4 regions of the Hafnia sp. CBA7124 genome follow, and region 4 is predicted to be linked to each of the others. Evidence: predicted binding sites of a transcription regulator. Region 4 holds the regulator's gene; each other region holds the start of a gene.

What was found. The regulator sigma-54, encoded in region 4, starts transcription at its own class of promoters, with help from an activator protein. The targets are predictions, from matches to a motif close to GTTGGCACANNTTTCGCTNT.
Positions count from the first base shown of each region.
Region 1: the regulator sigma-54 is predicted to act here: its motif matches at 3,239-3,258, upstream of glnK (P-II family nitrogen regulator).
Region 2: the regulator sigma-54 is predicted to act here: its motif matches at 2,267-2,286, upstream of hycA (formate hydrogenlyase regulator HycA).
Region 3: the regulator sigma-54 is predicted to act here: its motif matches at 3,542-3,561, upstream of hydN (electron transport protein HydN).

Region 1 is NZ_AP017469.1:3,280,132-3,287,507, forward strand. Features, by position in the region: gene CPY98_RS15095 (YbaY family lipoprotein) at 1-294, opposite strand, end outside; gene tesB (acyl-CoA thioesterase II) at 587-1,447, shown strand; gene amtB (ammonium transporter AmtB) at 1,529-2,818, opposite strand; gene glnK (P-II family nitrogen regulator) at 2,852-3,190, opposite strand; gene CPY98_RS15115 (SmdB family multidrug efflux ABC transporter permease/ATP-binding protein) at 3,524-5,302, opposite strand; gene CPY98_RS15120 (SmdA family multidrug ABC transporter permease/ATP-binding protein) at 5,295-7,067, opposite strand; gene CPY98_RS15125 (Lrp/AsnC family transcriptional regulator) at 7,187-7,376, opposite strand, start outside.
Region 2 is NZ_AP017469.1:781,889-789,264, forward strand. Features, by position in the region: gene flhA (formate hydrogenlyase transcriptional activator FlhA) at 1-2,095, shown strand, start outside; gene hycA (formate hydrogenlyase regulator HycA) at 2,406-2,870, shown strand; gene hypE (hydrogenase expression/formation protein HypE) at 3,281-4,309, opposite strand; gene hypD (hydrogenase formation protein HypD) at 4,325-5,440, opposite strand; gene hybG (hydrogenase maturation factor HybG) at 5,454-5,750, opposite strand; gene hypB (hydrogenase nickel incorporation protein HypB) at 5,741-6,868, opposite strand; gene hypA (hydrogenase maturation nickel metallochaperone HypA) at 6,886-7,227, opposite strand; gene hypF (carbamoyltransferase HypF) at 7,337-7,376, opposite strand, start outside.
Region 3 is NZ_AP017469.1:790,869-798,244, reverse strand. Features, by position in the region: gene CPY98_RS03740 (formate hydrogenlyase maturation HycH family protein) at 1-206, shown strand, start outside; gene hycI (hydrogenase maturation peptidase HycI) at 199-726, shown strand; gene fdhF (formate dehydrogenase subunit alpha) at 1,050-3,194, shown strand; gene hydN (electron transport protein HydN) at 3,640-4,185, shown strand; gene fdhF (formate dehydrogenase subunit alpha) at 4,326-6,554, shown strand; gene hypF (carbamoyltransferase HypF) at 6,720-7,376, shown strand, end outside.
Region 4 is NZ_AP017469.1:3,811,480-3,818,855, reverse strand. Features, by position in the region: gene CPY98_RS17475 (S6 family peptidase) at 1-1,599, opposite strand, end outside; gene npr (PTS phosphocarrier protein NPr) at 1,838-2,110, opposite strand; gene rapZ (RNase adapter RapZ) at 2,121-2,972, opposite strand; gene ptsN (PTS IIA-like nitrogen regulatory protein PtsN) at 3,115-3,579, opposite strand; gene hpf (ribosome hibernation promoting factor) at 3,704-3,991, opposite strand; gene rpoN (RNA polymerase factor sigma-54) at 4,015-5,448, opposite strand; gene lptB (LPS export ABC transporter ATP-binding protein) at 5,582-6,307, opposite strand; gene lptA (lipopolysaccharide ABC transporter substrate-binding protein LptA) at 6,314-6,943, opposite strand; gene lptC (LPS export ABC transporter periplasmic protein LptC) at 6,912-7,376, opposite strand, start outside.

The DNA of each region.
Region 1 (7,376 bases), 530 kb from region 4:
AAAGTTATAAGGTGGCTGTTTGCCATCGGTGCGGAACACTTTCTGTGACAGCACGCGAGCAGGCGCATCCGCCAGAGAAACATCGGCTAAGGTGACCGTAACTTCCGCATTTGGTGGCAAAGCGATACGCTGACGAATATTCACGCTACCGCGCACCGCTGGGCCGCTAATCTGCGACGCATCTGCAGTCACTTGATTACCTGGAGCAGGCGTTGGGACATCAGCAGCATTTGAAGAACAGCCAGCAACCGTTGCGGTCATCAGTACACCACCTACAATTTTCCAGAGTTTCATAAGTTCGGTCTCCTTCCTTTTATTTTTGTTGTCGAATGCCTATCTACAAAAGCATATTAAGCAACCGACACGAGCCTCTTAAAATAGTTTCTTAAACTAAGATACTTGATAAGCATGGCACAAAGCGCTGAGTTTTCCAGTTTTATCTACTTTACATTAACATTTTCAGATAATTGAACCCTAGAAACGATGGCGAACCCTTAAATAGTTTTGTGATAAGTTCTGCCATAATTGATAATGCAGTTGGGAGTTTCGCTCCTGTTTTCAACACTGGTTAATTAGGATCTCACTCATGAGTCAGGCATTAAAAAATTTACTCGATCTGTTAGATCTGGAAAAAATTGAAGAAGGGATCTATCGCGGGCAGAGTGAAGATCTTGGCTTACGTCAAGTTTTTGGCGGTCAGGTGGTTGGTCAAGCGCTCTATGCCGCGAAACAAACGGTGCCTTTAGAGCGCAATATTCACTCCTTTCACAGCTATTTCCTCCGCCCCGGCGATAGCAGCCAGCCGATAATCTATGACGTTGAAAATCTGCGTGACGGTAATAGTTTCAGCGCGCGCAGGGTGAAGGCGGTGCAACACGGTAAACCTATTTTCTACATGACGGCATCTTTCCAAACTGCCGAACAGGGTTTCGAACATCAGAACGTGATGCCCGATGTACCAGCGCCTGAATCATTAAAATCTGAATCTGAAATTGCCAGTAGCATGGCACACCTCATCCCAGAATCCGTGCGTGAAAAATTTACCTGTGAAAAACCGTTAGAAATGCGTCCGGTGAGCTTCCATAACCCTTTGATGGGCAAAGTAGAAGAACCTATCCGTAACGTTTGGTTCAAAGCCAATGGCGAAATGCCTGACGACCCACGCATTCATCAGTACTTACTGGGATATGCGTCCGATTTCAATTTCTTGCCAACCGCCTTACAGCCACACGGTAAAGGGTTCTTAGAGTCTGGCATGCAGGTCGCAACGATTGACCATTCGATGTGGTTCCATCGCCCGTTCCGCTTGGATGAGTGGTTGCTTTATGCAGTTGAGAGCACCTCTGCGTCTGGCGCTCGCGGTTTTGTACGAGGACAATTTTACAACCGAGCCGGTGAACTGATTGCCTCTACGGTTCAGGAAGGCGTGATCCGCCAGCGTTCGTAAAATCCAAATATCATCCTTACAACAAAAGGGCGGATTTCTCCGCCCTTTTCACATCTGCAATTGCACGATTGAAGAAGAAAACTACTGGTTGTACGCGTTCTCACCGTGGCTATTGACGTCCAGACCTTCGCGCTCTTGTTCTTCCGGCACACGCAGACCTACACAAACATCGGCAATCTTAAAGGCAATTAACGCAGCCACGCCAGACCAAACGATACAGACCACAACGCTGAGTGCCTGCACGCCGAACTGATGGCCCATGGTCACCCCTTCGGCATAGCCGGTTCCTCCCAAAGACGTTGCGGTTAGGATCCCCGTGGCTAAACATCCCACGATACCGCACACACCATGCACGCCGAATACGTCACAGGTATCATCCACCTTCAGCCAGCGTTTCAGCATCACCACGCCCCACAACCCAGCGACACCTGCAATCAAGCCGAGCAACAGCGCGCCACCCACACCAACGGTGCCCGCGGCAGGCGTCACCGCAACCAGCCCAGCGATACAACCTGAACACGCACCCAGCAGAGACGGTTTTCCGCGCGTCATCCACTCCGCTAATACCCAAGATAGAATCGCACCCGCCGTCGCCACCACCGTATTCACAAAGGCCAGCGCGGCAATTTCATTCGCTGCACTTGCCGAGCCTGCGTTAAAGCCAAACCAGCCGATATACAGAATCGCAGTCCCCATAAAGACCATCGGTAGGTTATGGGGCTTAAAGGCTTCTTTGCCAAATCCTGCACGCTTGCCTAGCAGATACGCACCGACCAAACCGGCAATCGCAGCGTTAATATGCACGACCGTTCCACCTGCAAAGTCCAGCGCGCCGTCTGCCGCTAAATATCCGCCGCCCCATACCATATGAGCCATCGGAATATAGGAGATCGTGAACCATAACACGGCGAAAATCAGCACCGCCGAAAAACGAATACGTTCTGCAAACGAGCCCACAATCAGACCCACGGTAATACAGGCGAATGAGCCCTGAAACGCAACGTGGATCATCTTGTAGAATGATCCGGTTAAATCGGTTAGCCCAATGCCTTTCAGCATCACTTCATCTAGATTACCGAAAATGGCGTTACCAGCACCAAACGCCAAAGAGTAGCCATAGACAACCCACAGCACACAGATGGCGGCAAACGTCACCATTACCTGCGTCATCAGCGACAGCACGTTTTTAGAACGTAATAATCCACCGTAAAATAGGCCAATGCCAGGGATGGTCATAAACAAAACGAGCGCAGTACAAATCATCATAAAGGCGTTATCAGCCTTGTCTGCTACGGCTGGCGTTGCGGCCATAGCGGCACCGGGTAGTAATAAAGCACTCCCCAGAGCTAAAGTGGATAAGCGTGTTTTCATCATTAATCCATCCCTATCGGTGTGAGTTATTAATTACAGAGCCGCTTCGTCGGTTTCACCGGTACGAATGCGAATAACGCGCTGTAGTTCGGCAACAAAGATTTTTCCGTCGCCAATTTTTCCGGTGTAGGCTGATTTGCTGATGACATCAATCACCTCATCGAGCTGATCGTCAGCAATCGCCACATCAATTTTCACTTTCGGCAAGAAATTCACGTTGTACTCTGCCCCACGATATAACTCGGCGTGGCCTTTTTGGCGGCCAAATCCCTTCACCTCGGTAACGGTCAATCCCTGGATCCCAACAGAGGAAAGGGCTTCACGTACGTCTTCCAGTTTGAACGGCTTAATCACCACGGTTACAAGCTTCATACGGCCTCTCCTCACATGACTCCGAATAATTTCGTCTACGCATTGATATGAGCAAAGGCTATGCCAACTTTATATAAGGCTAGTTGATGGAAGAAAATGCTGGTTTTAGGGAGGGAGAGACTCAGTTACAGCAGATAAAACGTGAGGTATTTCTCAAAAACGCACCAATAGCGTGCAACCGGGGAAGTTACGGTGCATTTTTTTTACACAATTCGAAGCGATGATGCACTGCAAATGCACAGCGAGGATTGCCGTGATGAACGCTGCAGAAAACAAAAAGCCGGTGCTATGCATTCATGACATAGCAACCGGCTTTGTAGCGATGGACAATATTTAGATCGTCGGTGATTCTTGATGCAATCCAGCCGCCAGCGCCTCTCCCACTAGTTGCAACTGGTGCATTTGGTAGTAACGCCCCTGTTTGGCCAGTAGTTCGTGGTGCGAACCTTGTTCTACCGCCTGTCCTCGGTGCAGAACAAGAATAGAGTCAGCATCTACAATGGTCGACAAGCGATGAGCAATAACAATTAAGGTTGTTTGTTGGCGAATCACATTGAGCGCTTTCTGAATCGCCTGCTCGGTACCGGAGTCTATATTGGCCGTAGCCTCATCCAGAATGAGGATTTGAGGTGCCTGAACCAGCACTCGCGCCATTGCTAACAGCTGTTTTTGCCCCACGGACAGATTATTCCCCTGTTCACCCAGCTGAGTTTGGATTCCCTGCGGCCAGCTTCTAACCAGCGGTGCAAGCTGGACATCCTCCAGCGCTTTCCACACCTGTGCCTCGCTGATATCACGGCCAAGCGTCACGTTATGCATAACCGACTCTGCCATCACGACGGGATCCTGCTGAACCATAGCCACGCCTTCGCGCAGAACCTGATGGCTCAGCGTAGGGATCGGACGCCCATCAATACAGATCTCACCTTGATTTACCGGATAGTACCCCATCAGCAAGTTAGCCAATGTCGATTTACCGCTGCCGGTATGCCCGACTAAAGCCACAAATCCGCGAGATGCAATGTGCAGATTGATATCCTGCAAAACTGGGCGGCCTTCCCGATAGGCAAAAGTCACGTTGTTAACATCGACGCGCCCGCTCTGCAAAGGCTGAATGTCACCGCCGTAGTTCTGTTGAGCATCATCCATCAGCTCGAAAATGCGCTCTCCGGCAACAACGGCCTGCTGCATCATGGACTGTTGGCTGGTGAGCTCAATCAAAGGCTCATTCAGACGGCCTAAATAGTTAATGAAAGCATAAAGCACGCCCACGCCAATCGAGCCTTCGGCGCTGAAGCCAAACAGCATTAACAGCCCACAGAGGATCATGGCAGAGAAAAGGCTCAGCAGCGGTCGCAGTAAAAAACCTTCCAAACGCAATGTCTGCATACGCGCCTGATAATGAGAGCGGCTCACCTCCCCCATTTTTTCACCAAAGCGCGCCTGCTGACGGAACTGTTGGATAACCCCCATGCCATTGATCACTTCGTTAAAACCATCATTGATATCGGCAAGATAGCTACGAACGCGACGTACTACCGGCGTACTGTAGTGCTGGTAAACGGCCATCACCACAAATACGGCGGGGAAAATACAGATAGAGATCAGCGCCATCCGCCAATCAAGGGTAAACATGGCCACCAGCATCGCACCAATCAGCGCCGCACTTTTCAGCACCGTCGCTACCACCGTGACATAAAGATCTTTGATCACTTCGGTGTCGTTGGTCACTCGCGAGATAAGCTGTCCGACAGGCTGATTGTCGAAAGCTGATAAAGGCTGACGTAGCGCAGCATCCATAACGTCGGTACGTAGCTGTTGCACTACCCCAACCGCCGCACGGTTGAACAGTAATGCCTGCGCATACTGCAAACCCGCTGCGGTAAACTCAAGCAGCAGATATAACAGCGCTAAGCCTGTCACCAACCCAAGTCTGAGATCGCCTTTGGCAACCACGTTATCGATGAAGTAGCTGATGATAATCGGGCCACAAACTTCCGCAGCCGCAGCCACCCATAGCATCACTACGGCAATGGCTAACGGTTTTTTATAAGGGCCACCATAGGCAAGCAGGCGTTTCAGGGTCGGCCAGAGTTGTTTGATATTACGCATTATCTGGCTCCTGAATCTGCGAGTCTGGCTCATCGAGCTGAGCTTCAATTTGCTGGAAACGATGCATATCTCGATACCAACCACGCTGTTGACTCAGCTCACTGTGCAAGCCACGCTGAGCGACAGCGCCTTGCTGCAGAACGAGGATCTCGCTGGCTTCTGTCAGCGCAGAAAGGCGATGCGCGCTGATAATAACCGTTCGATTCTCTCCCCATTCACGCAGATTATGCAGAATTTGGTATTCAGTACGGCCATCAACCGCCGACAGCGCATCGTCGAGGATCAAAATCTCCGCGTCCAGTAGCAATGCCCGAGCGATAGAGATGCGCTGCTTTTGCCCCCCAGACAGCATCACGCCGCGCTCTCCCACTTCGGTTTGATAGCCTTCAGGCAAGCGCAGAATATCCTCATGCACGCTGGCCAGCTTAGCCACGCGTTCAATGTCTTCCTGTGTTGCATCAGGTTTACCTAATGCAATATTCATGGCAACAGAATCCGAGAACAGGAAAGGTGTTTGACTCACAACGGCGAGGCGAGCGCGCCATTCATCAAGACGAAGTTCCCGCAAAGAGATGCCGTGGAAACACACTTCCCCTTGGTCGGGATCAAAATGTCGCTGAATCAATGAGAGCAACGCGCTTTTACCCGCCCCCGTTGGCCCACACAGGCCTAGCATCTGGCCCGGCGCGAGATTGAATTGGATGTTATGCAGTACAGGATTAGCCCCTTCGCTATAGGCGAAACGCTCAACATCAACGCTGAGCACACCTCGCCCCTGAGGCAAAGAGCGTTCGCCGTCTTGAACCGTTGACGGCTCAGACAGCATGCTGCGAATACGACTATAGGCCGCACTACCACGCTCCACGATGTTAAACATCCACGCTAATGCCAGCATCGGCCAAATCATTAAGCCCAGATACATCACAAAGCTGGTCAATTGCCCTAACGTTAGGTGACCATGAATCACCATCACCCCACCGCCGCCGATCGCCAATAAGTTGGCACAGCCAATCGCGATAAAAATGGTTGGGTTAAAGCGCGCATCGACTTTAGCCACGTGCATATTACGGGCACCTGCTTCGGCTGCGACATCGGCAAAGCGCTTCGACTGATGATTTTCTAGACCAAAGGATTTGATCATGCGAATGCTGGTCAAGCTCTCTTGAGCCTGATCGTTGAGCATGGAGAAAGCCGCCTGTGCAGACTTAAACCGCGAGTGTAGCTGCGCGCCTTGATGCTTAATCACCATGGCCATAATCGGCATCGGAATAAGAGACAGCAGCGTCAGCTCCCAGCTAATTTGGGTGCTCATCACAAACAGCACCGCCAAGCCCATCACCAGTGAATCCACCAGCGTTAATACACCTTCACCCGCAGCAAAGACAACGCGATCGACGTCGTTGGTCGCTCTGGCAATTAAATCGCCGGTGCGGTGGCGCTGATAAAATGAAGGCGCTTGGTTACTGAGCTGACGGTAATATTTTTCACGCAGTTCAACGGCCAGCAAATAGGACGCGCCGAATAGCAGCACTCGCCACACATAGCGCAGCAGATACACCACCACCGCAACAAGCAGTAAAATGCCAATCCAAAATGCCAGCGTTTTTGCTGGCATATGCTGTTTTGACACGCCGTCGATCACGATGCCAACAATGCGCGGCGGCACCAGTTGCAAAATAGCGATAACGACTAATAAAAGTACGGCTCCCAGATATCGCCGCCATTCACGACGAAAATACCAGCCTAGTTGGGCAAATAATCTCACGTATTTTTATTCCATAGCCTATAGTGGGCTTTGATTTTAAATGCTGTATATATAAACAGCACTAGGATAACACCGATAGGAAACTTAGGTAACCGCGTGATGGGTAAATTTTGCGTGCTTTATTCACCCACGGGCAAGAACGTGGTGCTTTTGATTTGTTCCATCGCAAAACTGGAAGTGACGTCACTTAAGCCTTTCACCGCATTCACCAATCGCTTATAAAAAGCATCGTAGCTTTTCATGTCCGCAACCTGTACCTGCATTAAATAATCGTACTCTCCAGCCATACGATAAAACGCAAGGATTTCA
Region 2 (7,376 bases), 1.6 Mb from region 4:
TATGCTGCATCAGGCTACACAAACGCTGCTTGCGCAGCGCACGCTTTTTGAGCTGATGCGGGCTCTTCACGGCTTGTCATTTTCCGTTATTCGTTTTGATCGCGTGAATATTTTGCGTCTTGATCCTTTGCATAATCGTATTACTCACTACGGTTATGACCCTGAAAGCAAACAAATGCGGTGCTCTAATGACGTGTTGTTAGCGGAAGGGCCAGGGGGAAAAGTCTGGGCCGATCAGCAGCCTATTTGTTGCCGACGCGATGTATTTGTTCAGCAATTTCCACAGGTGTCTGAACTCGCTCAGTACCGTGATTTAAACGTCTATTATCAGCTGCCGCTGACCACGCCGCGCCAAAGATTAGGCGGTATTGAATTTATTAAACACGGCGATCAGCAGTTCAGCGAAAGCGAACTGGCGCTGGCGCAGCCGTTGGCCGAAGTGGTTGCTAGCGTATTAGAAAATATTCTTGAGCGTGAACATGTTCAGCTTGAGGAAGAGAGCCTGCGCCGCGAGCGCGATCACTACCGCATCTTGGTGGATGTCACGAATGCCGTGACGTCTAAGCTTGATCTTGATGGGCTGGCTGGAGAGGTTTCCAAAGAGATCCATCGTTTCTTCGGGATCGACTATATCGGCCTGTCCGTTTTTGATGAGCAGGAAGATCGCTTTAAAGCCTATGTCGCCTGCTACCAAAGTGGAAAGCCGGTGCTGCGTGAGCAAAAATATCTGCCGTTGGAAGGTTCTCTTGCCCAACAGGTGGTGCAAAGCGAAGAGATGTTGCTGATGGATTTGCAGGACTCCACGCGCCTCGCTCCGCAGGATCGCCAGCTAGCGCAAATGCTTGCGTTTGGTCATCAGACCATCTGCCAACTGCCTCTGGTCTTTGGTAATAAAGTGTTGGGCGTTCTGAAGCTAGCGCAGTGCCAGCCCGCGATATTCAGTGATAATAATCTTAAGCTGCTGCGCCAAATTGCGGCACGTATCGCCATCGCGGTAGATAACGCGCTGGCTTACGGTGAAATATCGCGCCTAAAAGATAGCTTGGTGCACGAGAATCGATATTTAACCGAACAAATTCGCCAAGACAGTGACTTTGGTGAAATCGTTGGCCAAAGCGCAGCGATTAAAAGCGTGTTGGAACAGGTTGAAATGGTGGCGTCGAGCGACTGTAGCGTGTTGATTCTTGGCGAAACAGGCACAGGTAAGGAATTGATCGCTCAGGCAATTCATAACCTCAGCACGCGCAATCAAAAGCGCATGGTTAAGATGAACTGCGCGGCGATCCCCAGCGGCCTGATGGAAAGTGATTTATTCGGTCATGAGAAGGGCGCTTATACCGGCGCAACCTCACAGCGAATGGGGCGTTTTGAGCTGGCGAATAAGAGCTCGCTATTTTTGGATGAGGTGGGTGATATCCCGCTTGAGCTTCAGCCGAAATTGCTGCGCGTATTACAAGAGCGAGAAATTGAGCGACTCGGCGGAAATAAAATTATTCCGGTTGATGTACGCCTGATTGCCGCGACCAATCGCGATCTGAAACAGATGGTGCTGGATCGTGAATATCGCAGCGATCTTTATTATCGCCTTAATGTTTTTCCGATCGTGATCCCACCGCTGCGTGAACGCCCTGAAGATATTCCGCTGCTGGTGAAATTCTTTACGCGCAAAATTGCTAAACGTATGAATCGCACCATCGATAGTATTCCTACGGAAACCATCCGGATGCTGTGCGATTTACCGTGGCCGGGTAATATCCGCGAACTGGAAAATATCATCGAGCGCGCCGTTATCTTAACGCGCGGACCGGTATTAAACTTGCAACTCAATGAGCTGCAATACCACCTGTCACCGCCGTTAGTGCATAAGCCTGCACAAGCGACGCCTTCTTCATGGCCTGTGACACCGGCTGCGGGAAAAGCGCCACACGCGCCCGCACAGGGCGGTGAATCCAGCGAGCGCGAACGTATTTTAGCAGCACTGCGCGAATCTAACGGGATTGTGGCTGGCCCTCGAGGTGCAGCGGCACGGCTTGGACTAAAACGCACCACGCTGATTTCGCGCATGCAGCGCTTGGGCATTTCTGCGAAGGACTAAAACCTCTCTTCTTACGGGCGAAAACTCAGTGTTTTCGCCCGTGTCATAGTGTCGACACAAGTGTCGAAACGTCATCACTCGCCAGAACCATCCCGCCTGTTTATCTTGTCACTTTGAATGATTAATTCCCGTAATTATCTGAATAACATTGGTTATTTAATTATTTTATTTATTGGCACGGATTATGCTTTTGTAGTGATTGAAACGCTCAACGCTGCCGAATGTCGGCCTGATTGAGCGTCAAACAATCAGTGGGGCGATGCCCTAGGTAACACACTCCAACCCACAATGTGGAGCGAGGCAAAGAAGTATGAAGGTCAGCGAATTAACCGAAAAGTCGCTTTATATCCATGACAAAAATGAAAAATTAATGGCGCAATGGGCTCTGTATAAAAGCAGCCTGATCAAAGCCGCAACCTCTTCCAAGCTGAAGATTTTTCATGAGTTCAGCTGCGGTGATGGTGACAGCGTTAACTTCACGGTGTTTGATCACTTTATGGTTGAAGTGAAGCTGGCAGATGAGTTTTACAGCAAAAAGATCCAGTATGGCCTGCGCATGAACGATGAGCAGGGCGAAGATCATTTTGTGGAAATTAGCCATTCAACCATCGATGAGAATGGTCAGATTGATGGCAAGGTTAACAACCGTTCGATGGATGCCGTGTTGGAACACTATCTGGATAAAATCCACGATCTGTATGAAACCTTGTATCAAGCGATGAATACTAACCAGCCGGTACGAGAATTACTGGTAGGAAAGTTAGGCGCTCAGTGATTAATACCTCTCTTCTTTTACTGAGGAGAGAGTTACCCCACCCCAACCCTCCCCTTCGCAGGGGAGGGAGCAGCTTAGTGTTCGATATTAATTCAGCGCTCGATCGGCTAATGGGAGGTTAACCCCTCCACACCTCCCCTTTGCAGGGAAGGGGGCTGTGTAGATTTCGATATTAATTCTGAGCTCGATCGGCTAATGGGAGGTTAACCCCTCCACACCTCCCCTTTGCAGGGAAGGGGGCTGTGTAGATTTCGATATTAATTCAGCGCTCGATCGGCTAATGGGAGGTTAACCCCTCCAAACCTCCCCTTTGCAGGGGAGGGAGCAGCTTAGTTTTCGATATTAATTCTGAGCTCGATCGGCTCCTCCCCCTGAGAAGGGGGAGGTTGGGAGGGGGACAATCACGAATCTCAACAAATTCTTGGCAGCGGCTCACTATGCGGTAAATCTAGCAGACGAGAGGTGCCATACATTCCGGTTAGGCGCACTTGTTTCCCTTCAGTCACCACGCCAATCGTTGCAGCGTCCACACCCAATGGATGCAGATGTAAGCTATCAAGCACCGCTTGTTCAGCCTCTGGCGCAACGGCTATCACCAGCTTTCCTTCGTTAGCAAAATTCAGCGGCTCTAACCCTAAGAGTTCACAGATACCGCGCACCGCGCTTTTTACCGGCAGTAATTGCTCGATAACATCGATGCCGCAGCCGCTCGCATTAGCGAACTCATGCATAATGGCGGTCACGCCACCGCGAGTTGCATCACGCAGTGCTCGAACGCCAGGGATATTACGCAGCGGCGCAATCAGCGGAGCCAGTACCGCGCAATCACTGGTGAGCTCAGCCTCAAGCCCTAACTGCTCGCGCAGATTTAGGATCGTGGCACCGTGATCGCCGAGTGTGCCGCTGACGATCAGTTTGTCACCGGGCTGGATCTCAGACGTTCCCCAGTGAATATCGTTCGGGATCGCGCCGATACCGGCAGTGTTGATAAAGATCTTATCCGCCGCGCCGCGCTGAACCACTTTGGTATCGCCAGTGACAATCTGAATATTTGCCGCACGCGCAGTCGCCGCCATGCTACGCACGATCTTCTCCAGATCGACCAGCGGTAACCCTTCTTCAAGAATAAAGCCACAGGAGAGATATTTTGGCTGAGCGCCACTTACCGCCAGATCGTTGGCGGTACCGCATACGGCCAGCTTGCCAATATCGCCACCGGGGAAAAATATTGGATCGATCACGTAGCTATCGGTGGTGAAGGCCAAGCGATCGCCGTGCTGGTTGAAAACACTTAGCGGCAAACGCGCCTGATCTTCACGTTCATCTAAAGCGGGATTGCTAAACAGGGGCAAAAACAGCGTATCAAGCAGTTGCTGCATCGCACGGCCACCGCTGCCATGCGCCATCGTTATCACATCATCTTTAGACCATTCACTCATTCTTCGTACCTTCTCTTATTCAAGCCCACGACGATATTGATAGAACGCCGCACAGGCTCCTTCAGAAGAAACCATCAGCGCACCAAATGCGTTTTGCGGATTACAGCCAACGCCAAACAGAGGACATTCGGCCGGTTTGCAGCGACCGGTAAGTACATCGCCGCAGCGCGCTCTGGGATCATCGGCGACTTTCTGCTCTTGCGGATGGAAGCGTAATTCAGCATCAAACTGAGCATACGCAGGGCTTAAGCCTACGCCGGAATGGGCTATTTCGCCTAAACCGCGCCATTCGCTGCTTTCTTTGGTAACGAATACTTCATCCAAGACCTTCTGCGCGATTGCGTTGCCGTGATCGGGAACGATGCGGCGGTATTGATTCTCTACGCTACAGCGTTCTTCGGCAATTTGCGCCACCAGCATGTCCAGCGCTTGCAAAATATCGAGCGGCTCAAAGCCGGTGATAACCAAAGGCTTATGGAAATCTTCGCAGATAAACTCATAGGGATGAGCGCCAATGACCATGCTGACATGGCCGGGTGCGAGGAAGCCGTCGATGCGTACATCCGGCTGCTGCAATAGGCTGCGCAGCGTAGGCGTGATCGTAATGTGCTGGCAGAAAACCGAGAAGTTTTTTAAACCCAGCGCTTTTGCCTGTTGCAAAGTGACCGCGGTGCTTGGCATCGTGGTTTCAAAACCAAGGCCGAAGAACACCACTTCTTTGTCTGGATTCTGCTGCGCCAGCGCAAGGGAATCCAACGGGGAATAAACGATGCGAACGTCAGCGCCTTTGCGTTTGGCATCCAGCAGAGAACCGTGGCGCCCAGGGACGCGCATGGCATCGCCAAAGGTACAAAAAATCACGTCCGGCTGGCTGGCAATTTCGACACACTCGTCAATGCGGCCCATTGGCAGAACACAAACGGGGCATCCGGGACCGTGAACAAACTCGATCTCCGGTGGCAGCAACTGATCTAAGCCAAATTTGAAAATAGCGTGAGTATGTCCGCCACAAACTTCCATCAGTTGAAGAGGAAGTTTGCAGTGTGAAGGTAAGGTTCGAACCCGTTCTGTAATCCGCTGAACCAGCTTTTTCGCTAGCTCAGGATCGCGGAACTCATCAACAAACTGCATATCTCATACCACCTTACTTTTCACTGACCTGAGGAGCGGGTTCGCCGTTACGCAGGAAATAGCCCACGTCCTCTTCAACTTCTTGCATGGCCATTAACGCATCCAGCGTATCTTTGGCTTCGGCTTCATCGAGAATGCTCATGGCAAAACCAACGTGAACCAGCACCCACTGCCCAAGCATCTCTTGAGGTGAGCCTTCACAGACCAGCGCGATATTGACTTCGCGCTTCACGCCACACACGTCAACCATGGCCATTTGATGAATATCATCGCCAACGGCAACGACCTGACCTGGAATTCCTAAGCACATACGTTTGTCTCCAACCATGCAAGCCAAGCATCCATTCCTTCACCGCTGGTGGCGGAAAGTTGGATAACGGTGATCTGTGGATTAACGCGTTTTGCATTGGCAATGCAGGCTTCAACGTCAAAGTGCAGATACGGCAGCAGATCGATTTTATTAATAATCATCAGTGAAGAGGCCGCGAACATATGCGGATATTTCAGCGGTTTGTCTTCGCCTTCGGTAACGGACAGCACGGCAACTTTATGACGTTCGCCAAGATCGAAGCTAGCTGGACACACCAAGTTCCCAACGTTCTCAATAAACAGCAGGCTGCGGTCTGGTAGATTCAGGCGATGCATCGCGTCGTGCACCATTTGTGCATCCAAGTGGCAGCCTTTACCGGTGTTCACCTGAATAGCCGGAACGCCGGTTGCGCGAATACGCTCTGCGTCATTGGTCGTTTGCTGATCGCCTTCAATCACGGCGCAACTGTATTGATCGGCAATGCGCTTGAGGGTTTCCGTTAGCAGCGTTGTTTTGCCTGAGCCAGGGCTTGAGACCAAATTCAGTGCGGCAATATGCTGCTGGGTAAAATGCTCACGGTTGTGCTCGGCCAGATGGTTATTTTTGCCGAGAACGTCTTGCTCAATTTGCAGCATACGGCGTTGGGTCATGCCGGGCGCATGGCTACCTGCCTCGCCTTTACCGTAGTGCAGATCGTTATCTTGCTGTTCTGGCGTAAATTTTTCGTCGTGTTTATCGAGATGCTTTTCTAGGCGCTTTTCTGCGTGCTTATTTTTGCTCTTATTCTTGTGTTTATGCTTGTGGTCGTGAAGATGCAGTTCAGCATCAGAGGCAAGTACGTAGTTATAGTGATGATGATGTACGTCGCCGGTGTGATGATAATGGTGGTGCACGACGACGGTCTGAGGGTGTTCATCCTGCGCGTGCTGATGTTGATGCCCATGGTGATGAGCGTGCTCATGCTCATGATGACCATGTTCGTGGCTGTGATCATGCCCGTGTTCATGACCATGGTGATGGTCGTGATGGTGCCCGTGCTCATGATGATGGTTGTGATCGTGATGATCGTCGCCTTCAATGCGCTGTTCGCCAGCCGCGCAACCGCAAGTAGTACACATAAATTCTCTCCCGAAAACTATTCGATTTCGATTTGTTTGATTTGCATGCTGTCGCCGCTGTCCACGCGCAGATTATGGCTCTGGCAATGTGGGCATCCTGCGTCATGCGCTGATACGGTAATGGCCTGACTACAATCCCAGCACCAGGCTTGAGCTGGTTGGGTGGTGATGTGCAGCGCACATCCCTCGGCCACGCTGCCACGGCAGACGATTTCAAAGCAAAAATGTACGGCGCTCTCTTCAATACATGAGAGTGCGCCAATCTCCAGCCATACACCGGTTACGCGCTTCACGTTGTTGGCTTGAGCCTGCTGTTCGATGATGTCAAATGCGCTCTGGCATAGGGTTAGTTCATGCATAGTGGTTATCTTATTTTTTATGGCGGGCATATCCTCGGTGAATACACACCGTGGCACCTTGATTACCGTCATTAGATGGCTGATTGATAGCATAGTGATGGCGCAACATTTACGCCTTTGCGATCGCCCTCGCATCCCATCGCTGAGCG
Region 3 (7,376 bases), 1.6 Mb from region 4:
CACGCCGCAAACTGGAAGGGCTTCCTCGCTATGGCGAAATCTGTATCGACAGTACGCACACGCATTTGCTGGCCTGCGCTTTAGATAAAGCGCGTCCGCAGATGAATGAGCAAGAACAGACATGGACAGACGCACTGATCGCTGCGCTGCAGATGATCGAAAATGAACCCGCAATCTATCTGATGGTGAAAAGACGCGATGGCTAGTTTTTTAGAAGAGAGTGCTCACCCCGTTAAGAATTTATTGTTATGCGTTGGCAACAGCATGATGGGTGACGATGGCGCTGGGCCGTTGTTAGCCGAAAAGGTCACCGACCATCCGATAGCCGGTTGGGCCGTCATCGACGGAGGCACGTCGCCGGAAAGCTACTCCCACGCGATCCGCGAGATGAAACCAGAGCGTTTGATCATCGTTGATGCCACCGAAATGGGATTAGAACCCGGCGAAATCCGCATCATCGATGAAAAAGATATTGCCGAGCTGTTTATCGTCACCACCCATAATCTGCCGCTGAGCTATTTGATCGAGCAACTGCGTGAAGATGTACCGGATATCACCTTTGTGGGTATTCAGCCCGCCATCGTCGCGTTTTATGCCCCGATGATGCAACCGGTGAAAGACGCCGTCGAAACAGTCTATCAGCGTCTGAATAACTGGGGCGATCAGGGCGGATTTGAACTGCTGGTGGCCTACGAGGATGAGTTTGGGGTGAGTAGCCAGAGCTGATTTTCATTTCCACAAATTCCCTCCCTTTCCTGAACACTTCACGTGATCTGCCCTCCCCCGCCAAGGGGGAGACTGGGAGGGAGTATCTCACTTCGACAAAACTGTCGAACTCGTCACCGCTTTGATGATGTCGATCAGCACTCACCTCCCTCCTGAGCCCTTATAGTTCAACGTATTAGCCATCACCCGCAAGGGGTACAAAACTGGCACAGTACATGCATATAAAAAGATGAATAAACATTAAATAACGCTCGGCTTGCTGAGCGGTATGTATACGAGCCGGATTGTGTCCCTTCCGGCCGCATAAAATAGGAGCAATGTTGATGAAGAAAGTCATCACGGTCTGCCCTTATTGCGCATCAGGTTGCAAAATCAATCTGGTGGTCGATAACGGTAGAATCATTCGCGCTGAGGGTGCGAATGGCGTGACGAACCAAGGCGAGCTGTGCCTGAAAGGGTATTACGGCTGGGATTTTATCCACGATACTAAAATCCTGACTCCGCGCTTGAAGTCACCAATGATCCGCCGTGAACGCGGTGGAAAGCTAGAAAACGTCTCATGGGAAGAAGCGATTGAATTCGCAAGCTCCCGCCTGCTGGCTGTAAAAGAAAAATACGGCCCAGATGCCATCATGACCACCGGTTCTTCCCGCGGTCCTGGTAATGAAACTAACTATGTGATGCAAAAATTTGCTCGCGCAACCATCGGTACTAACAATATCGACTGTTGCGCGCGCGTCTGACACGGCCCTTCGGTTGCAGGTCTGCAGCGATCGGTCGGTAACGGCGCCATGAGTAACTCAATCGTTGAGATTGAAGATACCCAATGCATTTTTGTCTTCGGTTATAACGCCGCAGACTCCCACCCTATCGTGGCTCGCCGTATTATTAAGGCGAAAGCGAAAGGGGCTAAAATTATTGTTTGCGACCCGCGTTTCATCGAAACCGCGCGCATCGCCGACATTCATGTTCCGCTTAAAAACGGTTCTAACATCGCATTGCTGAATGCGCTGGCTCACGTCATCATTGAAGAAAATCTTCACGACCGTGAATTCATCCAACAGCATACCGAAGAGTTTGAAACCTTCCGCGTTCTGGTCTTGCCGTATACGCCAGAATCTGTTGAAGAAATCACCGGTATCAGTGCGCAGATGATCCGTGAAACCGCACGCATGTATGCCAAGGCACCAACGGCAACCATTCTGTGGGGCATGGGCGTTACCCAGTTCTATCAGGGTGTCGAAACCGTTCGTACGCTTACCAGCCTGGCGCTGCTGACCGGCAACTTAGGTAAAGCACACGTGGGCGTAGGTCCTGTTCGTGGTCAAAACAACGTTCAGGGCGCTTGTGATATGGGTGCGCTGCCAAATACTTATCCGGGCTATCAGTATGTCACTGATGAAGCCGCCCGTGAGAAGTTTGCCAAGGCGTGGGGCGTTCCTTCCCTGCCAGCCCATATCGGCCATGCGCTGAGCGAAGTGCCGCATAACATCGACCACGGTCTGATCAAAGCGCACTACGTCATGGGTGAAGATCCCTTACAGACCGAGCCGGATCTGGCGACGATCCGTCGTACCTTTGAGAAGCTGGATATTCTGATCGTTCAGGATATCTTCATGACCAAAACCGCCGCCATTGCAGACGTCGTATTCCCTGCAACGTCGTGGGGTGAGCATGAAGGTGTTTACACCGCAGCCGACCGCGGTTTCCAGCGATTCTACAAAGCCGTAGAGCCTGTGGGTGATGTTAAACGCGACTGGGAGATCATTAGCCTGATGTCCACCGCGATGGGTTACCCAATGCACTACAACAACACGCAGGAAATCTGGGACGAACTTCGCGAGCTGTGCCCGATCTACTACGGCGCGACCTATGAAAAAATGGCCGATCTGGCCTACATTCAATGGCCATGCCCAACGCTCGAAAGCCCAGGAACGTCTTACCTGTATGAAGGCGGTAATTTCGATACCCCTAACGGTAAGGGTCAGTTCTATACCTGTGAATGGCGTCCGCCGATTGATAAAGTCAGCGACGAATTCCCAATGGTATTGGCGACCGTGCGTGAAGTTGGCCACTACAGCTGCCGCTCGATGACCGGTAACTGTAAGGCACTGGCTGCACTGGCAGACGAACCAGGCTTTATCCAAATCAATACTGAAGATGCCGCACGCTTTGGCATTCGCGATCAGGAACTGGTTTGGGTTCGTTCACGTCAGGGTAAAGTCATTACCCGCGCCAACGTGAGCAACCGTCCAAACAAAGGTGCGGTCTATATGACGTATCAATGGTGGATCGGTGCCTGTAACGAACTGGTTGCTGAAAACCTGAGTCCAATTACCAAAACGCCAGAGTACAAATACTGTGCCGTTGCGGTAGATGCCATTAAGGATCAGGAAGACGCCGAGCAGTACGTCGTTCGCGAATACGACAATATCAAACGTCGTCTGCGAGAAACCGCGGAAGGTTAGAGGCAGGTCGTTAAATATAAATGCCCCGTATTGTTTTCAGCAATGCGGGGCATTTTTATCATCTTGGATTCTCATTTTAAGAACGCTAACGTCCATGAGTTCAGAGACCTAAAGTCGTAATCCCACCTTTTTATCAAATCAACACGTCCATTATCACCGCCAAGATCAACGAGTGAGATCTCCATTCCAACGATAATGTTGCCAATGTCGTGTCGCGCAAATTATTCGACACTTATGTCGAATCCCCCTGTCGAGCGGGCAATTCAGCGTGCAATTTTTAGCTTTCAAAAAATAAGATTAGAAAGCAACCCACTAATTTAAAACAAAAAAACACCCATAGAAATACAGTTGGCATGATGTGTGCTTACTAGTACCGATAAGCAATCTGAGCATAGGCAGGTTCTTTCTGCCTCACTAAATATAATGAGAAATCAGGAGTTAATTGATGAACCGGTTCGTCATTGCAGATCCTAAAAAATGTATCGGCTGCCGCACCTGTGAAGTCGCCTGCGTCATGGCTCACCGTGAAGACAGCGAACTTCACAACCTGTCCAAAGACAACTTCACCCCGCGCATTCACGTCATTAAAGGGGAAAACGTCAGTACAGCGATCCTGTGTCGCCAGTGCGAAGATGCCCCTTGTGCCAACGTCTGCCCGAATGGTGCCATTACTCGCCAAAAAGACTTCATCTATGTGTCACAGGAAAAATGTATCGGCTGCAAAACCTGCGTGGTGGCTTGCCCATACGGCACCATGGAAGTGGTCACTTCTCCGGTCGTTCGTCAAAATGGCGCCTCTGCCATGATGGTTTCGTCTAAGGCCGAAGCCAACAAATGCGACCTGTGCCATACCCGCGCTAATGGCCCTGCGTGCGTTGAAACCTGTCCCACCAATGCATTGAAGCTTATTGACCGCAATGCCATGCAAGACATGATCAATGAAAAACGCCGCCGTGCTGCGCTCGATACCACAATCGATTTCATGTTCTAACGGTTTCACATTTTAACGCTTTCATCTCATGCAGTTTTAAATCCTATTGATTGAAGTTGCCGTTGACTGGCTGCAGCTTCAAAACCAAAAGGCTTGATTAACAACCATTCATTATCCCCGGTTCGGGGTAAGGTCTCGTTATGAATTCACCTACAGTGAATAACTCAATCGTTGTCAATAATCTCGACGTTGTGAAAAGTAAAGTCGTCACCGTCTGCCCCTACTGCGGCGCAGGATGCAAAATCAGCCTCTGTGTTGAAAACGGTAAAATAGTTCGTGCCGAAGGCGCAAACGGCGTCACCAATCAGGGTGAGCTTTGTCTGAAGGGCTATTTTGGCTGGGATTTTCTCAACGATACAAAACTGCTAACGCCGCGCTTGAATGAGCCAATGATCCGCCGAGAAAAAGGTGGAAAATTTGAAGTCGTCTCTTGGGATGAAGCCATCAGCTATACCGCGCAGCGCCTAAAAGAAATCAAACAAAAATATGGCGCGAAGTCGATCATGCATACCGGCTCCTCACGCGGAACAGGTAATGAAACCAACTATGTGATGCAGAAGTTTGCTCGTGCCGTTACCGGCAATAACAACGTTGACTGCTGTGCGCGAGTCTGCCACGGCCCGTCGGTTGCTGGCTTGCAGCAAACGCTGGGCAACGGCGCCATGAGCAACTCCATCACCGATATCGAAAACTCCAAATGCCTGCTGGTCTTTGGCTATAACTGCGCAGATTCCCACCCTATCGTGGCGCGTCGCGTGATTAAGGCCAAAGAAAAAGGTGCCAAAATCATCGTTTGCGATCCACGCAAAATAGAAACGGCGCGCATTGCCGATCAGCATCTGCAAATGAACAACGGCACCAATATGGCGCTGGTGAATGCCTTTGCTCACGTCCTGATTGAAGAAAATCTTTACGACAAAAGCTATGTGGCTAATTTCACCGAAGGCTTCGAGGAGTATCGCCAAATCGTTGCCGACTACAGCCCAGAAGCCGTCGAAAAACTGGTTGGCGTTCCCGCCGAAGATATTCGCCAAGCTATGCGCACCTACGCAGCGGCACCTTCCGCCACCATTATGTGGGGGATGGGCGTCACTCAGTTTGGACAAGCCGTTGACGTGGTGAAAGGCCTATCCGGTTTAGCGTTACTGACCGGCAATCTCGGCCGTCCTGACGTGGGCGTTGGCCCTGTACGTGGTCAAAACAACGTACAAGGGGCCTGTGATATGGGCGTATTGCCTAACGAATTCCCGGGCTATCAGTCGGTGACAAACCCAGAAATTCGCGCCAAATTTGCCAAAGCGTGGGGCATCAATGTGGACGATATGGACCCTAATATCGGCTATCGCATTACTGAAGTGCCGCACTTAGCCCTTGAAGGCAAAGTCAAAGCCTACTACATCATGGGCGAAGATCCCCTGCAAACCGAAGCCGACTTAGGTCTGGTGCGCAAAGGCTTTGACGCCTTAGAGTTTGTGGTGGTGCAAGACATCTTCATGACCAAAACCGCTGAGCAGGCCGACGTTATTTTACCGGCTACCAGCTGGGGCGAACACGGCGGGATCTTCTCCTGTGCCGACCGCGGATTCCAACGTTTCGGAAAAGCCATCGAGCCGAAAGGCAACGTTAAACGTGACTGGGAAATTATCAGTCTGCTGGCCACAGAGATGGGCTACCCGATGCATTACAACAGCAACGAAGAGATCTGGGATGAACTGCGCGAGCTGTGCCCGCTGTATTACGGCGCAACCTACGAGAAAATTGGGGAAATGGGACACGTACAGTGGCCATGCCCAACGCTCGATCACCCCGGCACGCCTTATTTGTATAAAGACAACCATTTCGATACCCCAACAGGAAAAGGTCAACTGTTCGCAACCGCGTGGCGCGCTCCGGCCGAGATCCCTGACGAAGAGTTCCCTCTGGTACTGTGTACCGTGCGTGAAGTAGGCCATTACTCATGTCGCTCCATGACCGGTAACTGTGCCGCGCTGCAAACATTGGCCGATGAACCGGGCTTTGTGCAGATGCATCCTGAAGACGCTCAGCGTATGGGAATTTGCGATCAGCAAATCCTATGGGTGGAATCTCGCCGTGGCAAAGTGATCTCGCGCTGTAACTACAACGAACGCATCAATAAAGGTGCCGTTTACATGACGTATCAGTGGTGGATTGGCGCGTGCAACGAGCTAACTCAGGATAATCTGGACCCCGTATCTAAAACGCCAGAAACCAAATACTGTGCGGTACGCGTTGAGCCTATCATCGATCAGGATTGGGCGGAGAATTACGCCTCTCAGACCTATAACGAAATGAAATCGCGCCTGCGTCATCATGTTGAAGACGCTGAACGCATGATGGTTCGTGCTTAATTTTTAGCTCTTTTACTATCACCTCTCTCTTTATGGGAGAGGTGATAAAGAAAATACTCGCTTTACTAATCCTTTTTGCACACACGCTGCCCCACATCAAAGATGTTTATCGTTTAAATACGGAAAATAGTCATCTTTGATATGACGTAGTCTTCAGGAGCCACCTTGAGTCACAACGCAATCTTGCTGAGAGTAAAAGGCAAAGTCCAAGGTGTTGGTTTTCGTCCGTTCGTCTGGCAACTGGCTCAACGACTTAAGCTGCAAGGCGAAGTGAGTAATGATGCCCAAGGCGTATTAATCGCCCTACGTTTACCCGCAGATATCGCACACTTCTGTCACCTTTTACGTCAGGAATGCCCACCGCTGGCGCGCATTGACACGATCAGCAAACAAGAATGGCTCGGCGGTGATCTGCCTCATGAGTTCTGCATTATTGAAAGCGGTCAGGGTCAAATGGACACCCAAATTGTGCCCGATGCCGCCACCTGCCCAGAATGTCTGCGCGAGATGAACGATCCGGCCAACCGCCGTTTTGGCTATCCGTTTATTAACTGCACCCACTGCGGGCCACGATTTACCATTATTCAGCGTATGCCATACGATCGCCCTTTCACCGCGATGGCAGTTTTTCCGCTGTGTCCGACCTGCGATCAGGAATACCGAAATCCCGCTAACCGGCGCTTTCATGCCCAGCCGACGGCCTGTGCCGCCTGCGGCCCCCATCTGTGGAGCTGTAATAGCGCTGGTGGGCAGCCTTTTATGGGTGCCCATGCGTGGAAGGAAGTGATCGACGTACTGCTTAACGGCGGCATTGCAGCCATT
Region 4 (7,376 bases):
CCCCACCGGTGCGTAATTGACATTGAGTGAATTGGCCGTATCGGATGAACCGAAATGACCAATGAAGGCTTGAGCGTTGGTATTGTCGAGCGTCACCGTGGAAGGCGTATCTGCATTACCATTGATGATCCGAGCACCGGAATCGTTATGGTTAATGGTGCTGAAGCTCATATCGTAGCCGTTGAGATCGAGGATCCCGCCGCGAGAGCCGAATTGAATATTCTCGCCGCTGATTTGATCTTCACCCCCGAGTTTTACGGTCGCTCGGCCACTGACGAGCGTCACGGTAGAAAATGCTGACCGTTTGCCGTCTTGATCGGGCTGCTGCGCCAATACCACGGTGCCATCGCCGGCTCTAAGCCCGCCGCCGTTTACACCGGTGGCGTTAACGTATAGCGTACCTTCGCCAATTTTATGCAGTGTGTCACCGGCGAGCCCGTTAACTTCCCAATCGACGGTTTTATCCGCGTCCACTTCGATACCGCCGCCGACCCAAGTGGCATTTGCGCCTTCGGCCGAAATCACCCGATAGTCGCTCGAAAATTGCAGCTTCGCGGCGCCATGATTCACTGAGCTATCTAATACAATTAGACCTCCATCGCCGTTGAAGCGCAGATCTTTGGTCGTATCCAACTCGGCATAGGTGGCACTGGAGGGAAGGGCTTTATCGGCAATACCGTGCCATCCCCAACTGCTGTCACCTTGGGTTATGGCATCTTTAGTCCAGTGGATATCACCGTTGCTCGCGACGTCGGTTACATCGGGATCGGTGTTGCCAGCGATGATTTGGTTGATAAATGCCGTCTGCAGATCTAATACATAAGTTGTGGTATCGTAGGTGCCATAGGTTGCAATGCTAGTTGTGACACCATAAAGCTTCCATTTTTTCTCAAGACTGTCATAAACGAACAATGGGCTACCGCTATCACCGCCTTGACCTGCGGAGCTAAAAGGTTGAGCTCGGGTATCCGGTGGACCGTAATCGGTCCAGCGTAAGCGCCAGTTTTCAAACGTGGGATTAACAATTGTTCCGCCGCTTTTCCATTTGTAGGCACCGGCTATATATACCGGCTTATGCGTTGTGGGAGATACTTGATATTGAGATCCTGAGCCCACGCGTGCGAAATATTTATAGCGTACTTTATCGTGACGCGCATCGTCAGGTATAACCATGTCGGCGGGGGCAATATCGGTAACGACTTTATTTAACCGAGGGATATGGAAGTCTTTACCAGGAGCAGGATCCACATTACGGTTAATGATTTTATAACTGACGCTGTATTTGGCACCGTTACCAAACTTCACACCACCATACCCGGTATTATGTGCCACACTCACAATATAGGAGGGGGCAACAAGCGTAGCGACTGCGCTATCATCCGATGCGCCAAAATCAGGAATGGGAAAATCTAATATTCCGGCGGAGGTCCCGTCTGTTTTAAATACCTCAACATTTTCAGCGCCGGGTGTATATTTTCCTAAGTTTTCTGCAAAATCTCGATAGTCTTGAACCGATACATCTTCACGCATAATACCCGCATTAGCATTCGATATTATAATAGATGTCAGCAAGCTAAAAACTTTTGGTTTCCATTTCATAGGTTTTCCATTTTCCAAAAAAAAGGAATATTCCTATTCATTATCATTTTTTATTTATCATGAAATAAATATCATGTTAATTAATTCAAAGTTAATCTTTGTTTAATAATTATATTAATCAACGCTTTTTTATAATTGCGGGTAAAATATTTTTTGTTAGGGGCAGGGAGATAATGATGCTTTTATAACGAAAAAACCCCGAAAATCGGGGTTCTTAGTAATGAAAATCGAGAATCAACTAGTCTTCATCAAACCCAGCTTCAAACAGCGAAATCACGGCTTCTAACGCTTTATCTTCATCCGGCCCTTCGGCCTGAACCTCAATATGACCGCCTTGAGCGGAATCTAACATCAGAAGTGCGATAACGCTGCTGGCTTCGGCTTCAACGCCGCTTTCATTACGTAGCAATACTTCAGCATCAAAGCCTTGAACCAGTTCAAACAATTTCATCGCTGGGCGAGCATGCATGCCCAAGCGGTTTTTGATTTCCACGGTTTGCTTTACGGTCATTCAACGGTGCCTATTTACGTTTTTCTAGCGTACGGTGACGAGATTGCACGTTTTTCCCGCGTGAACGGAAATAGTCTGCAAGCTGTTCAGCCACATAAACAGAACGATGTTTGCCGCCGGTACAGCCGATGGCTACCGTGAGATAGCTGCGGTTGTTGGTTTCCAGCATTGGCAGCCATTGTTCCAAATAGCTGCGGGTCTGATAAATAAAGTTGTGCACCTCGGTATGACGATCTAAAAATGCAGCAACCGGTTTATCTAAACCTGTCATTGGGCGTAGTTTGGGATCCCAGTGCGGGTTTGGCAGAAAACGAACGTCGAAGACATAATCGGCATCAATCGGGATACCGTGCTTGAAGCCAAATGATTCAAACACCATCGTGAGCTCGCGTTCGCGTTTGCCAAGCAGGCGTGTACGCAACATTTCAGCCAGTTCATGTACCGACATTTCGGACGTATCGATAATAAGATCGGCGCGTGAGCGTAGTGGCTCCAGCAAATCACTCTCTTCATCAATGGCGCTTTCGAGCGACAGATTTTTAGTCGAGAGAGGGTGCAGACGACGGGTATCGCTGTATCGGCGGATTAGCGTATTACGATCGGCATCTAGAAACAGCAACTGTGGAGAGAAGCTGTCAGGCAGACTGTCCATCGCTGTTTCCAAAACTTCTGGAGATTCTGGCATGTTACGCACGTCAATACTGACGGCGGCGGAGGTTCCGCGATCGGCCAGAGAGCGAGCTAAATTCGGCAAGAGCTCAACGGGAAGATTGTCTACACAATAAAATCCCATGTCTTCAAGCGCACGTAACGCAACGGATTTCCCTGAACCGGAACGGCCGCTGACAATCATCAGCACCATGTCACAACTCCCCTTAATTTCGGACAGCCTTTTGACTGTCTGTGGAAATTTGACCTCCAAAAGGAGGTCTATCACTCATTGTTATATCCAATGTAACGTGACGCAGCACTTACTGCCACTGTTTTGACAGCGTGCTAACGCTTTATTCTGTAATGATTTTGTACAGCTCATCATCGCTTTGCGCGCTGCGTAATTGGCGGCATACACCTTTATCGGCCAATTTCTGCGCCATAATAGCGAGTGTTTGTAAGTGGGTTTTGCATTGGTCAGCGGGAACCAGCAAGGCAAACAATAGGTCGACGGGCTGATTATCGATAGCGTCAAAGCTTATCGGCTGTTCTAGATGAATGAAAACCGCAATGGCTCGCAGGGTGTCTTCCTCAAGCTTGCCGTGAGGAATCGCAATGCCGTTGCCAATGCCGGTGCTCCCCATACGCTCACGCGTTAGGATCGCATCAAAGACGATCTGTGGTGGCAGGTTCAGCTGTGCAGCTGCGAGTTCGCTGATGATTTCCAGAGCACGTTTCTTACTGGAACAGTGAACTGCATTGCGCGTGCACTCCGGACTCAGTACGGAGGTTAATGGCATAGTTAAATCGTTACTCATCTCATCTTCTTCATTTAAATCAGACCAAAGGGCTGATTTTTCATGCTCCCCATGATGGCTTATCGGCCCGTTTCATGGAGGAAACAGGCCGATGAAGTCAGCAGGCGTTTAAACAATTTAAACGCTAGTGTTGTTTCAATTTGTCTTTATGTTTATTGAGCTGGCGCGCCAGTTTATCAACCAGAGTATCAATCGCAGCATACATATCTAGCTGCTCCGAGGTAGCATGCAGCTCACCGCCGTTAATATGTACCGTTGCTTCCGCAATGTGCTGGATTTTCTCCACGCTCAGTACCACATAAACCTGATTTATTCGGTCAAAATATTGCTCTAGCTTGCCAAATTTAGTGGTGACGAATTCGCGCAAAGCCTCGGTAATTTCGACATGATGTCCGGTAATGTTGAGCTGCATAGTGTCTTCCTTCTCTGTTATGGTCAAACCAATTGTTTGCGTTGGTTTGACGGTGGGATGGACAAAGACTCTCGGTATTTAGCAACGGTACGTCTGGCAACCATAATACCCTGATCGGCAAGCAAGGTCGCTAGCTTGCTGTCGCTTAACGGTTTGGCAGGATTCTCCGCCGCAACGAGTTTCTTCACGAGAGCACGGATTGCCGTTGAGGAGGCTTCGCCGCCGTCTTCGGTGCTGACGTGACTCGAGAAGAAATATTTCAGTTCAAATATGCCTCGCGGGCTGTGCAGAAACTTCTGCGTTGTTACACGCGAGATGGTGGATTCATGCATTTCGACCTGCTGGGCGATATCGGCCAGCACCATCGGTTTCATGAACTCAGCGCCATTATCAAAAAATGCCTGCTGCTGTTCTACTATACAGCGTGACACTTTCAGTAGAGTTTCATTACGGCTTTCCAGGCTTTTAATCAGCCACTTCGCTTCCTGCAGGTTACTGCGGATGAACTGGGTATCGCTATCGCTTCGGGTTTGTGCGCCGAGCGAGACGTAGTGCTGATTAATTTTAAGGCGTGGAACGCTGTCCTGATTTAATTCAACTGCCCAGCGTCCTTGATGTTTGTGTACCAAAACGTCTGGGATAACGTAGTCGGATTCGCCGGTATTGATAGAAAGCCCTGGGCGCGGATCGAGCGTTTGGATCAGCTGCATCGCCGCTTTGAGGACATCTTCTTTTAGCTTAGTCGAACGCATCAGATTACGGAAATCGTGATTCGCTAAGAGATCTAAATGCTTATCAACAATGAGGCGTGCTTCGATAAGGAAAGGCGTTCCATCGGTAAACTGTGAGAGCTGAACCAGCAGGCAATCACGCAGATCGCGGGCGGCAACGCCGACGGGGTCGAAACGCTGTACGCGTTTAAGTACTGCTTCGACTTCATCCATCATGACGTGTTCATCGCCCATGCTCTCTAAAATATCGTCGAGAGAGGAGGTGAGGTAGCCGGTATCATCCACGGCATCCACGATGGCGGTGGCAATAGCCAGATCGGTATCACTAAATGGGGTGAGTTCAACTTGCCACATCAGATAGTCTTGCAGGGTCTGGGTGGTCTCACCCTGATAGATCGGTAGCTCGTCGTCGCTGTAGTCGGTTCCTGTACCTGATGGGGTGCCAGCCGTATAGATTTCGTCCCATGTGGCATCGAGAGGAAGTTCTTCCGGCATATCCGGCTGCTCTAGCTGTTCGCGGGTATCCAGCTCTTCGTTGACTTCTTCCGTTGAAGTTTCGATTTCATCGTGAGTGTCATCTTGTTCAAGCAGCGGGTTGCTTTCTAATGCTTGTTGAATCTCTTGCTGAAGCTCTAGCGTTGATAATTGCAACAGGCGAATTGCCTGCTGCAGCTGTGGAGTCATCGCTAACTGCTGACTCAGCCTGAGTTGCAAACCTTGCTTCATAATCGCGAGCTCATTTCCATTGGTGTAAGCAGAGTGCCTGCTAAACTAAAAAGAGTCCGGCCGCATGAAGACCACCGTGCGGTATACCCTGCACGAGATGGCACAGGGTAAATATGACGCAAGATAGCCGTCGTTACAGACGGAATTCTTCACCCAGATAGACGCGTTTAACCTGCTCATCGGCCAAGATTTCAGATGGCGTACCATGAGCAATTAGGTTGCCCTGGTTCACGATATAAGCACGTTCACAAACGTCTAGCGTTTCACGCACGTTATGGTCAGTAATCAATACGCCCAAACCGCGGTCGCGCAGGTGTTCGATAATTTTTTTAATATCAATAACAGAGATTGGGTCAACGCCCGCAAAAGGTTCATCTAACAGGATGAACTTAGGATTTGCGGCTAATGCACGTGCAATTTCAACGCGACGGCGTTCACCACCAGACAGCGATTGTCCGAGATTGTCACGCAGATGAGCGATGTGGAACTCTTCCATAAGCTCATCGGCACGATCGGCACGCTGCTCTTTGGTTAAATCTTCGCGAATCTCTAACACGGCCATAAGGTTGTTATACACACTCAGGCGGCGAAAGATAGAGGCTTCTTGCGGCAGGTAGCCGATCCCACGACGAGCACGTGCGTGCAACGGCAGCAGGCTGATGTCTTCATCGTCAATCTCAATGCGACCCGCATCACGTGGCACAATACCAACAACCATATAAAAGGTGGTAGTTTTACCCGCGCCGTTAGGCCCTAGCAGCCCTACGATTTCGCCTGAGTTAACGGTGAGGCTAACGTTTTCAACCACACGGCGGCCTTTGTAGGCCTTGGCCAGATTTTCAGCAATTAAAGTTGCCATAACGAATTAGTTACTCTTGGTCTGTGAGGACTGACTAAACGGAGATTTACCCTGCGGTGCGGCAGGCTTGCTCTGCGGTTGTGATTTAGCTGGCGCTGCCGCCGGAGCCGCTTTGCCGCCCTTATCCTGCAACTGGGATGGGATCAGTACCGTGGTTACGCGCTTGCCTTTATCGCTAAAGGCTTCCATCTGCTGCTGTTTGACCAGATAGGTGATTTTGTCGCCTTTGATGCTGCTATCAACCTGTTTCAGGAAAGCGTCGCCGGTCAGGATGACAAAGTCTTTATCCAGTTCATAACGCAGTTTCTGTCCATGACCGCTAACCGGTTTGCCGTTGTCTTGCATCTGATAGAAAGTGACGGGATTACCGTAACCTTCAACGACTTCTTTGCCTTGAGCACCGTTAGGACGGATCACCACAACTTTATCGGCGTTGATTTTGATAGTGCCTTGGGTCACGACCACATCACCGGTAAACGTCACGGTGTTGCCTTGCATATCCAAAGACTGCTGAGCCGAGTCAATATGAATCGGTTGCTCGGTATCCCCGGTCAGCGCCAGCACAGGGGCGCTGGCTGCGATCAATGAACCGGCAATGATAAGGCTAAGGATTTTGTTGTTTGTTTTGAATTTCATAATAGGTTTTTACCTTGTCAATCAGCCTTGCGGATTTTTCCCGCATGTTCCCGCGCATCTTCAGACCATGGGAGGTGAAGTTTGACCCATAAAGAGTGACTTCATCATCAGAGCTGACGTCCTGAGTCACTAGATTTACCTGCGCATTATCGGTGGTAATCCTTTCCAATTGCGAGGTCGTCGTCAAACTGTTTACTTCAACGTTGCCGTATAAATAAAGCATACGGTCATCGGTAAGTTTTGCTTTATCAGCGCGAATAGACCAGGTCGGTTGAATGTCCTGATCGTAAGTCGTTAGCACCGGATGGGTAAACCAACTGGTTTTATCCTCGGTGAAATGCTGAACATCTTCTGCTACCAGCTTATAGCTTAGTTTACCCGTCGGGTCATAGACCACGGTCAGGGTATGCTGGCTGCGGTAGGTCGGTTCCTG